Regions from separate parts of the Rhodococcus sp. no. 34 genome, predicted to be linked through region 1. Evidence: riboswitches for the same ligand, from Rfam matches in the RefSeq annotation. Region 1 holds a riboswitch; the other holds the start of a gene.
The links. Region 1 has a riboswitch for cobalamin ahead of metE (5-methyltetrahydropteroyltriglutamate--homocysteine S-methyltransferase). Riboswitches for the same ligand answer to the same signal wherever they lie in the genome.
Positions count from the first base shown of each region.

Region 2: another riboswitch for cobalamin. It lies ahead of ACYP01_RS09145 (ABC transporter substrate-binding protein); the one in region 1 lies ahead of metE (5-methyltetrahydropteroyltriglutamate--homocysteine S-methyltransferase).

Region 1 covers NZ_BAAILK010000012.1:328,950-333,747, forward strand. Annotated here, with positions in the region: gene ACYP01_RS02430 (ABC transporter permease) at 1-362, shown strand, start outside; gene ACYP01_RS02435 (sensor histidine kinase) at 363-1,487, shown strand; gene ACYP01_RS02440 (response regulator transcription factor) at 1,484-2,113, shown strand; gene ACYP01_RS02445 (helix-turn-helix domain-containing protein) at 2,333-2,770, shown strand; cobalamin riboswitch at 2,852-3,076, shown strand; gene metE (5-methyltetrahydropteroyltriglutamate--homocysteine S-methyltransferase) at 3,236-4,798, shown strand, end outside.
Region 2 covers NZ_BAAILK010000026.1:6,043-10,840, forward strand. Annotated here, with positions in the region: gene ACYP01_RS09135 (SDR family NAD(P)-dependent oxidoreductase) at 1-483, opposite strand, end outside; gene ACYP01_RS09140 (siderophore-interacting protein) at 965-1,822, shown strand; cobalamin riboswitch at 1,864-2,044, shown strand; gene ACYP01_RS09145 (ABC transporter substrate-binding protein) at 2,103-3,116, shown strand; gene ACYP01_RS09150 (class I SAM-dependent methyltransferase) at 3,117-3,869, shown strand; gene ACYP01_RS09155 (FecCD family ABC transporter permease) at 3,866-4,798, shown strand, end outside.

The sequences.
Region 1 (4,798 bases):
CGCAGATGGACGGATCACTCTGGTTCACAACGGCATTGATCGCCTGGCTGGGATCGTCGATCTTCGCGGCCTTCGGCCTGTTCATGGGGTACCTACTCCCCAGTGAGAACGTCATGCAGTTGCTCGGACCGGGACTGGCTCTGCTCGCATTCGGCGGCGGACTCTTCGTACCACTCACCGACGGTTCCGTATGGGCGACCATCGCACAGTTCACCCCGATGTTCGGCATCAACGCCCTCGCCCACGCACCGTTGACGGGCAATAGCATTCACTGGACCTGGATCGTCAATATCCTGGTGTGGTTCGCCATCTTCGCCGGCGGAGCGATCTGGCGGTTCCAACGAGATACGGAGCGTGTGTAGTTGTCGCAAACGACTGACCGAGAAGATTCCGTCGCGCTCCCGCGGCGGAATCGTTTCGGCGTTCTCTTCGCGGCGGTCTGGATGGTATTTCTCGGCGGGCCGCTGATCGAGGGATGGAATCTGCGCGACGAACTGCGCGGCTGGACAGGGATTCTCGCGACGATCGCCTTCAGTGCCCTCTACCTCTACACCTTCGCCACAACGCAGCAGCGGCGTCGAATGACGATGACTCGGCCGACGATTCGCGAAGCTGCACTGGCTCTGTCCGCCTTGACCGCGTTGGCCGCTGTGATGATCGTGAGCGTCGGGCCGACAGGTTTGGCAGCAGCACCGTACCTCGCGGTGACAGCGGTGACGCTGTTGCCGACCGTCGCCGGCGGCATTCTCGCCTTGGTGTTCGCGGCCTCCGTGGAGATAGTCAGCCTCTCGTCCGGATGGGGAAACTACTCCGGACTCTCACTCGGAGTCTGCGCGGCCGCGTTCGCGACCTGGGGAATCATGTCCCTGATCAGCCGCAACTTCGCCATACTCCATGAACGCGAAGAGCAGGAGCAGCGGGCAATCATGGAGGAGCGAACGAGGATGGCGCGCGATCTGCACGACATCCTCGGGCACTCGCTGACCGTCATCACGATCAAAGCCGAACTGGCCAATCGCCTACTCGATGTCGATATCGAACGTGCGCGCAACGAACTCGACGACCTCGAAAGACTTTCGCGTGACGCGTTGGCAGACGTGCGCTCGGCCGTCGAAGGATTTCGTGGGATTTCTCTTCCCGTCGAGATAGCCCGAGCGCGAGAGGCATTGCGTGCGGCTGGTATCGAGGACGAGGTGCCGAGCAGTACCGACATGGTTCCCACGCGTCTTCGGGAACTCTTTGCATGGACGATCCGTGAGGGCGTCACCAACGTCGTTCGACACAGCGGTGCGACCCACTGCCGGATCACGGTCGACGAAAATAGTGCGTCGGTCGTCGACGACGGACGAGGGGCCGAGTCGACGTCTTCCGGAAACGGTCTGATCGGATTGCGCGAGCGCGCCGGAGCGTCGGGCGCACGAGTGATCATCACTCATCCCCAGCCGCAGGGGTTTGCACTTCAGGTAGTCGAACAGGAGACAGAGTGAACAGCCAGGGCGATCGAGCAACCATACGGCTGCTCTTGGCGGACGATCAGGCGCTCGTGCGAGGAGCTTTGGCCGCGCTGCTCGATCTGGAATCCGACCTGTCCGTGGTGGCCGAGGTCGGTCGCGGCGACGAGGTGGTGTCCGCCGTTCTCGAACACCGCCCGGACGTCGCGCTTCTGGACGTCGAGATGCCCGGCATGGACGGAATCGCCGCGACGGCGGCCCTTCGCGAGGCAGCACCCGACACCCGAGTCCTGATCGTCACCACGTTCGGACGTCCCGGATTTCTTCGCAAAGCCCTGCACGCCGGGGCCGGCGGGTTCGTCGTCAAGGACACCCCCGCCAGGCAGCTGGCCGACGCAGTCAGGCGTGTCCACGCCGGACTGCGCGTCGTCGATCCCACCCTTGCGGCCGACAGCCTCGTCAGCGGCGAGTCGCCTCTGACGGAGCGTGAGACCCAAGTACTGCGCGCCGCTCACGACGGCGCACCCGTGGCAGCCATCGCAGGGGCGCTCTTTTTGTCCGCAGGGACGGTTCGAAATCATCTGTCATCCGCGATGGGTAAGACGGGTGCGTCGACGCGCGCGGAAGCCGTCAGAATCGCCGAGTCGAACGGCTGGCTCTGATCCGCGCGTCTGGAATCGCCTTCCCCGGCAAATAGTTCGCCGTTCGATTCGTGATGGCAATTTGTCCAGATCACTCAAAGTAGGGACCTTCTACCCTAGGGATTTTCCCTGCAAACGACTGCTTCGCGAGAATCCGAAACAGCTAATCGTTCGATACCTGGCTATGATGCAGTTAATTGAATCGACGGAGCCTGTGCGTAGCGGGGGAAGGGACGTCTCATGTCGAACCAGTTCAACGAACGCTTGAACTCGCTGTTCGAGACTGCCGACTTTCACGTCACCAACGCGATGGTCGTTCGCGGCATGACCGAGTTCGGCTGCCGTATCTCCACGCCGTACCTGTCGCAACTGCGCACCGGCGTCCGAACCAATCCGTCACCCGAAGTGGTTGCCGCCCTCGCCCACTTCTTCAACGTCCATCCGGACTACTTCTACGCCCCGTCCGATCACACTCCGCCCGCGATCTCAGGTGGCGAGGCAGACCTCTCCCTCCTCGAACAGCTGCACAACGTGCGCCTGCGGAACCTCACCTCCCGTGTCGTCGACCTCTCACCGTCTTCACAGGATCTGCTTGTCGAAATGGCGGAGAATCTACGTTCCTCCGAAAATCTTCCGCGCGTACCACCGGACTCGAATTCCTACATGTCACGCGCATAGCGCCCTTCGCCGACTCTCCTTGACTGCTCAGGGAGGGTTGGCCTTATGCTGGTCGATGCAGCTGGTTCGCCCGGCACGGTCATGAGGAGCCCCGAAGACCGGTCCCGGCGTCGAAGCTCCGTCAGCGCAAGCTGTCGGGGTGAGAGGGAACCCGGTGAAAATCCGGGACTGTCCCGCAGCGGTAAGCAGGAACGACCGCCGTTCATGTGCACTGGGCATCCGCCTGGGAAGCGACGGCCAGTAGGTTCGATCCAACTCGATCGAGTGCCCGCGAGTCCGAAGACCTGCCGACTGTGTCGGGCACGCCGTGCCCGACGGTCCACCGCCTCGTGGAATGGGCGTGTAGATCTCCATCGGACCTCGTGTGCGGTGCGGGCAGTGCTGCCCGCTGAAACTCGGGGTCTCGTGAGGTATACCCGTCTGCCGGCAGTGGCCATCAATGCATTGGCAATCTGGAGAAACTCCGTGACAACAACATTCACTTCGACCGTGCTGGGCTCACCGCGCATCGGTCCTCATCGAGAACTCAAGCGGGCAACCGAAAGCTACTGGGCAGGGCGCATCGACGCCGACGCCCTGCAGGCTGTCGCCCGTGACCTCCGTCGGCAGGGCTTGGCCGACCTCCGTGACCTGGGCCTCGACTCCGTCCCGGTCAATACCTTCTCCTTCTACGACCAGATGCTCGACACCGCAGTTCTTCTCGGCGCGCTGCCCGACCGCGTCGCGTCGGTCGCCGATCCGTTGGACCGCTACTTTGCCGCTGCCCGTGGGACGGACACCATCGCGCCGCTCGAAATGACGAAGTGGTTCGACACCAACTACCACTACCTGGTGCCGGAGATCTCGCCGTCCACCACGTTCGCACTCGACCCGTCCAAGGTCTTGTCCGAACTGGCAGAAGCACTTTCCGACGGCATTGCAGCCCGCCCGGTCGTCATCGGACCGGTCACCTTCCTGCTGCTCTCGAAGGCTGTCGGCACTGACGAGCCGCTGCTCTCGCGACTCGACGAACTACTCCCCCTCTACGCGGATCTACTCGGTCGGCTCGCGAAGGCCGGTGCGAGCTGGGTTCAGCTCGACGAACCGGCCCTCGTGGGCGATCGCACCGACGAGGAAATCGAAGCGGCACGCGCTGCGTACGAACAGCTTTCAGCGCTGTCCGAGCGGCCGTCGATCCTGTTGGCGTCGTACTTCGGTTCGCTGCGTGAGGCGCTGCCCGCGCTTGCGTCCACCGGCGTCGAAGGATTTGCCGTCGACCTGGTGGCCGGTCAGGATTCGATCGGCTCCGTCCCCGAACTCGCCCGCAAACTGGTCGTCGCCGGTGTGGTCGACGGACGAAACATCTGGCGGTCGGATCTGGATTCGGCACTGAGCACGTTAGGTGCTCTGTTGGGCAGCGTGGATACTCTTGCCGTCTCCACATCGTGCTCCCTGCTGCACGTTCCGTACACTCTCGCCGCAGAAGCCGATGTCGACAAGGCCCTGCGCTCGTGGCTCGCGTTCGGCACCGAGAAGGTCAAGGAAGTAGTTACTCTCGCAACCGCTCTCACACAGGGCCGAGAGTCGGTGGAGGACGAGTTCGCTCTGGCACGAGCGGCCGCGTCGACCCGCAAGGACGATCGCAGACTCAATGATGCGAGTGTTCGGGGACGCCTGGCCGCCGTGCTGAACTCGGCGACCGGTCGCGCGCCCGCCGCCGAACGTCGCGCTGCCCAGGACGAACTGCTTTCTCTGCCGCCGCTGCCCACGACGACAATCGGTTCGTACCCGCAAACCTCGAAGATCCGCATCGCTCGCGCAGCACTGCGCAAGGGCGAGATCGACGAAGCCGAGTACGTCAACCGTATGCGCGCCGAAATTGCCGAAGTTGTTGCGCTCCAGGAAAAGCTGGACCTGGACGTTCTTGTTCACGGTGAGCCGGAACGCAACGACATGGTCCAGTACTTCGCGGAGCAGTTGGACGGATTCTTCGCCACCGCCAACGGTTGGGTCCAGTCGTACGGCACCCGCTGCGTGCGTCCGCCGATT
Region 2 (4,798 bases), on a different contig from region 1:
CTTACTTGCGGCGTACGCGGCCATGTACGGGTGCGCGAAGGCCGCGGAGGTGGAACTGAAATTCACCACGACTGCGTTGGCGGTGGCGAGGAGAGCCGGCAGTGCCTGGCGGGTGACGAGGAAAGTGCCCGTCAAATTCACGGAGAGCACCTGATTCCACAGGTCCAGCGAGGTCTCGTGGGTGTGCCCACCACGCAGTATCCCGGCGGCGTTGACCAGTACGTCCAATCCCCCGAGAGTCGAAATCGCCTGACCCACAACCTTGATGACGGAACTCTCGTCACCGATATCGACGACGACGGTGTCGAGGCGATCCTCCGTCGAAGCATGTTCTGCCGATCTCCGGGTGTTCGCCAAACCCTGCTCGGAGATGTCGGCAGCGACCACGCGGCCACCTTCGGCGAGCAACCGCAGCGCGGTGGCCTGCCCGATTCCAGATCCTGCGCCGGTGACGAGAATACGACGACCTTCGAAACGATTCATTGCTGTGTACCTTTCACGAAAACGAGTTGGCTGGCATTCCAGGCTCGGTGGCGCCGACACTCACAACTCACCCGCGAGAAACTTCAGGTACGGGAAATGCGCAGCACTGCAACAGGTGTGGCACTGCGAAATCTCGGCGAGGCAATGCTCGCCGAAGTGGCGAATGTCAGACGGATCCGGCCGGTGCGGCCAAGGCTCTTTCGATCCAGACAAGACCGGACGGGCGGCGGTCGATCGCCTTACGCCCACGTCGGAAAGTCGCTACGCCGAATCGGGCCGTGCGCAGTGCACGGCCGGAAGCGAGAGAACAGCGGCGTATGGACATCACAGGCACGGTAGCAGCGCCGGCACCACTCGCTCAACCGCGTCGTTTCGAGACCCGAATCATTCAGGTAATCAGATGTCACTTCTGGACAACTCGCTCGACTTAGGCAGCACTAACCTGGCGGCATCCCGAAAACCCGATCCAGGAGCACAGTCGATGACACATGCAGACGCCTCGCGCACAACAACTCCCCCGACGACCGTCCTAAGGACCGCTGACCACAATCGCGGACTCAACGACGTTCTCGCGATCGTCGAAGCGATGGAGCGACCGAGCGATCACCTGCTGCGGATCACGGCTCGTTTGACGGAGTCGACCGACGATCCGACCTGGTCACGCCCGAATGTGACCGTACGCATGAATCTCGGGCCGGCCTTCGACGACGCTTCGCGCGTGTACACGGTGCGTTCCTACGATTCAGCGAGCGGATCGATCGTCGTCGATGTGGTCCTGCACGGACAGACCAGTCCGATGATGAGGTGGGCAGCAACGTTGGCCGTCGGTGACACCTTCGGCCTCACCGGTCCGCGGCCACACTTCTTGATCCCTGATGTTCCTGGTCGACGTATCGCACTTTTTCTGGACGGCACCGCAATACCCGCATTGCACTCGATCATCGAGCAGTTACCTACCGACGTCGTCGGAATCGGCTGGGTCACAACAGATGACGAGGTCGTCTTCGCCGAACTGCCCGCCCTCCCCGGCCTGGAGCTTCACCGCGTGAGCGCAGATCCGGCCGAGCCCGACGGCCCACTGGCGGTAGGAGCACGCGAGCTCGCCAATCCCGCGAGCTACGTCGTGTGGGGCGCCGGTGAACGCAACGAGATGCGCGCAATCCGGAAGCACTTTCGATCGACCGTCGGACTCGACAAAAACGACGTCGCGATATTCGGATATTGGAAGGAGGGCGTCAGCAACACCGAAATCGACCTCCGTCGACGCGAGAACTACGAGCGCATCCTCGCCGACGGCGGAACCCTCACCGACATCGACGACCTGGCCATCGAGATCTGATTGCCTCACACCAGCCGACCTGACCGGCGGTGCACTGCGGTGATAAGTTCCTCTGTGCCAGCGGACCTCCACACAGGGGGTCAGGGAATCCGGTGTGAATCCGGAACTGACGCGCAGCGGTGAGGGTGACCGCCCGGGCTTACGCCACTGGATGAGAATCTGGGAAGGCGCTCGGGTGGGGCGATCTCGAGTCCGAATACCGGCTGGCAGCAGGGGTCAACAGGCGCCTGTTCACACGGTAACGGGCTCCGCGAACGAGCCCCTGCGAGAACGAGATTCCATGCGTCTGTCCAGACTTCGCCTACCCGCCGCCGCCGTCGCTGCCCTGTTGAGCGCGTCGTTGGTTGCCTGCTCCTCCGACGACAGTGCTGCCCGACAATCCAACTCTTCCGAACAATCGCGCGTGACAGTCCAGAACTGTGGCCGAGACGTCACGGTGGAGCGACCGATCGAACGGGCAATCGCGGTAAATCAACCTGCAGCAGAGATGCTGTTCGCACTGGGAGTGCAGGACCGGATGGCCGGGTACGCCATGAGCGATGACGATGTCCTCCCAGAACTGCGCGAGGCGCGTGGTCAGGTCCAGGCGTTCGACACCGAGTTCCCGTCATTCGAAAGTGTCCTCGAACGCGAACCGGACATGGTCTACACGACGTTCAACTACACGTTCACCTCGGAGGGCATCGCCGACCGGATCAAGTTCACCGACCTCGGTGTCGCGACATATCAGTCACCCAGCGAGTGCACCGGTCAGGATGCCGAGCAGAGCAAGGCCCTCACGCTCGACGACTTGTACGACGAAATCGACGACGTGGCAACACTGTTCGATGTCAAGGACAAAGGTGTCGACCTCACCGAGAATTTGAAGGATCGCGCGGCCACCGCCACGGCGGCACTGGGAGCTGAGAACGTGACGCTGGCGTGGTGGTACGCAGCCACGAAGACTCCGTACTTCGCCGGGTGCTGCGGTGCACCGGGAATCATGACCGACGCGGTGGGTGCGAAGAACGCCTTCGACGACAACAAGCAGTACTGGCCCGAAATCGGTTGGGAGAGTGTCCTCGATCGAGACCCGACCGTGCTGGTGCTCGCAGATCTCGACCGCGGTGGAGACGGCGACAGTGCCGCAGACAAGATCGCGTTCCTCGAATCGGACCCGGTCGCCAGCAAGCTCACCGCAGTGAAGAACAAGCGTTACATCATCCTCGAAGGAACGACGATGGATCCCTCGATCCGCAATGTCGGTGGCATCGAACAGCTCTCCGACGGGCTGCGCCAGTTGGGTGTGGTCTAGATGTCCGCGGAGATCTGTGAACTGGTGCGTCGGTGGGACGACCAGCAGGCGGCATACATCGCCGACCGTGAGAAGCGCTTCGACGTGATTCTCGACGTCCTCGAATTGCAGCACGCGCACGCCCCGTTCACGGTTGTCGACCTGGCCTGCGGGCCGGGTTCACTGAGCGCCCGGATTCTCGAAAAGTTCGAGCATGCGAGCGTTGTGGGGATCGATTACGACCCGATGCTGCTGGAGCTCGCCCGCCAGTCGTCGACGCGTTTCGGTGACCGACTGCAGCTGATCGACGCAGACCTGGCGGGAGCCGATTGGCCGAATTCGGTGGCTGCGCCGGTTCAGGCGATAGTGTCGACAACCGCGCTGCACTGGTTGCAACCGCAGAAGCTCGTCGAGGTGTATCGGCAGTGCCGCGAACTGCTGAGCCCTGCCGGCGTTCTGCTCAATGGTGATCACTTTCGCTTCGACGGCCGATCCCCCGTCATAAGCCGATGGGCGAACGCTCACGACGAGCAGACGCAACGCTCCGCCTTTGCTGCGGGCGCTCCCGAGTGGGACAGCTGGTGGGACGAGCTGCGGGCCACTCACGGCATCGGGGCACTGACCGACGAGCGTGAGCGTAGATTCGCCGGACGTGACGCCACCGCGCCCACAGCCGTCGACTTCCAGTTGGCGGCGCTCGCGCAAGCAGGTTTTCGGGAGTCGGGGACGGTCTGGCAACTGTTCGACGACTACGTGGTCTACGGCGTGAGATGACGACAAGAGTTCGGCTGCGTGACAACCCGACGACCGTCACCCTGCTGTGGATGATCGGTGTTGTCACGCTGGCCGGATCGGCTGCCGTGGCAATCACGTTGGGGCCGGCCGGTCTGTCGGTCGGTGAGGTGGCTTCGATCGTCGTCGGCCATCTCGGCGGTACCGCGGCGGACGTCACCCCTATCCGTGACGGCATCGTCTGGGACCTCCGTCTGCCGCGTACCCTGCTCGCCGCGCTCTGCGGTGCCGGTCTCGGGTTGTGCGGTGCGATCATGCAGTCGCTGCTTCGCAATCCGCTGGCCGATCCGTTTGTCCTCGGTATCTCGTCCGGCGCCTCGACCGGTGCCGTACTGATCGTGATCCTCGGAGTCGGGTCGGGAGTGATCGGCTTGTCGAGCGGCGCCTTCATCGGCGCGGTGATCTCCTTCGCCCTTGTGTTGCTGCTCGCCCATGCGGCCGGCGGCACGCCGGATCGGGTGATCCTGGCCGGTGTCGCCGCGACCCAACTGTTCTCCGCGCTCACCTCGTTCATCGTCATCACCTCGGCCGATCCCGAGCAGACCCGCGGCGTGATGTTCTGGCTCCTGGGCTCACTCGGCGGCGCCGACTGGCTCGACGTCGCACTCTGCGCTGCGGTGGTCGCAGTCGGCCTCGTGGTCTGTCTGACTCACTCCCGCGCACTCGACGCCTTTGCCTTCGGCGAGGACGCGGCGTCGTCGCTGGGGGTGAACGTGTGGCGGGTGCGTGTGACCCTGTTGTTGGCAACAGCCTTGATGACCGCAGTGATCGTGAGCGTCGCAGGCGCCATCGGCTTCGTGGGCCTGGTCCTCCCGCACGCGGCGCGGGCTCTCGTCGGTTCGAACCACCGCCGACTCCTGCCCGCGTCCGCACTGATCGGCTCCATCTTCCTTGTCTGGGTCGACGCTGTG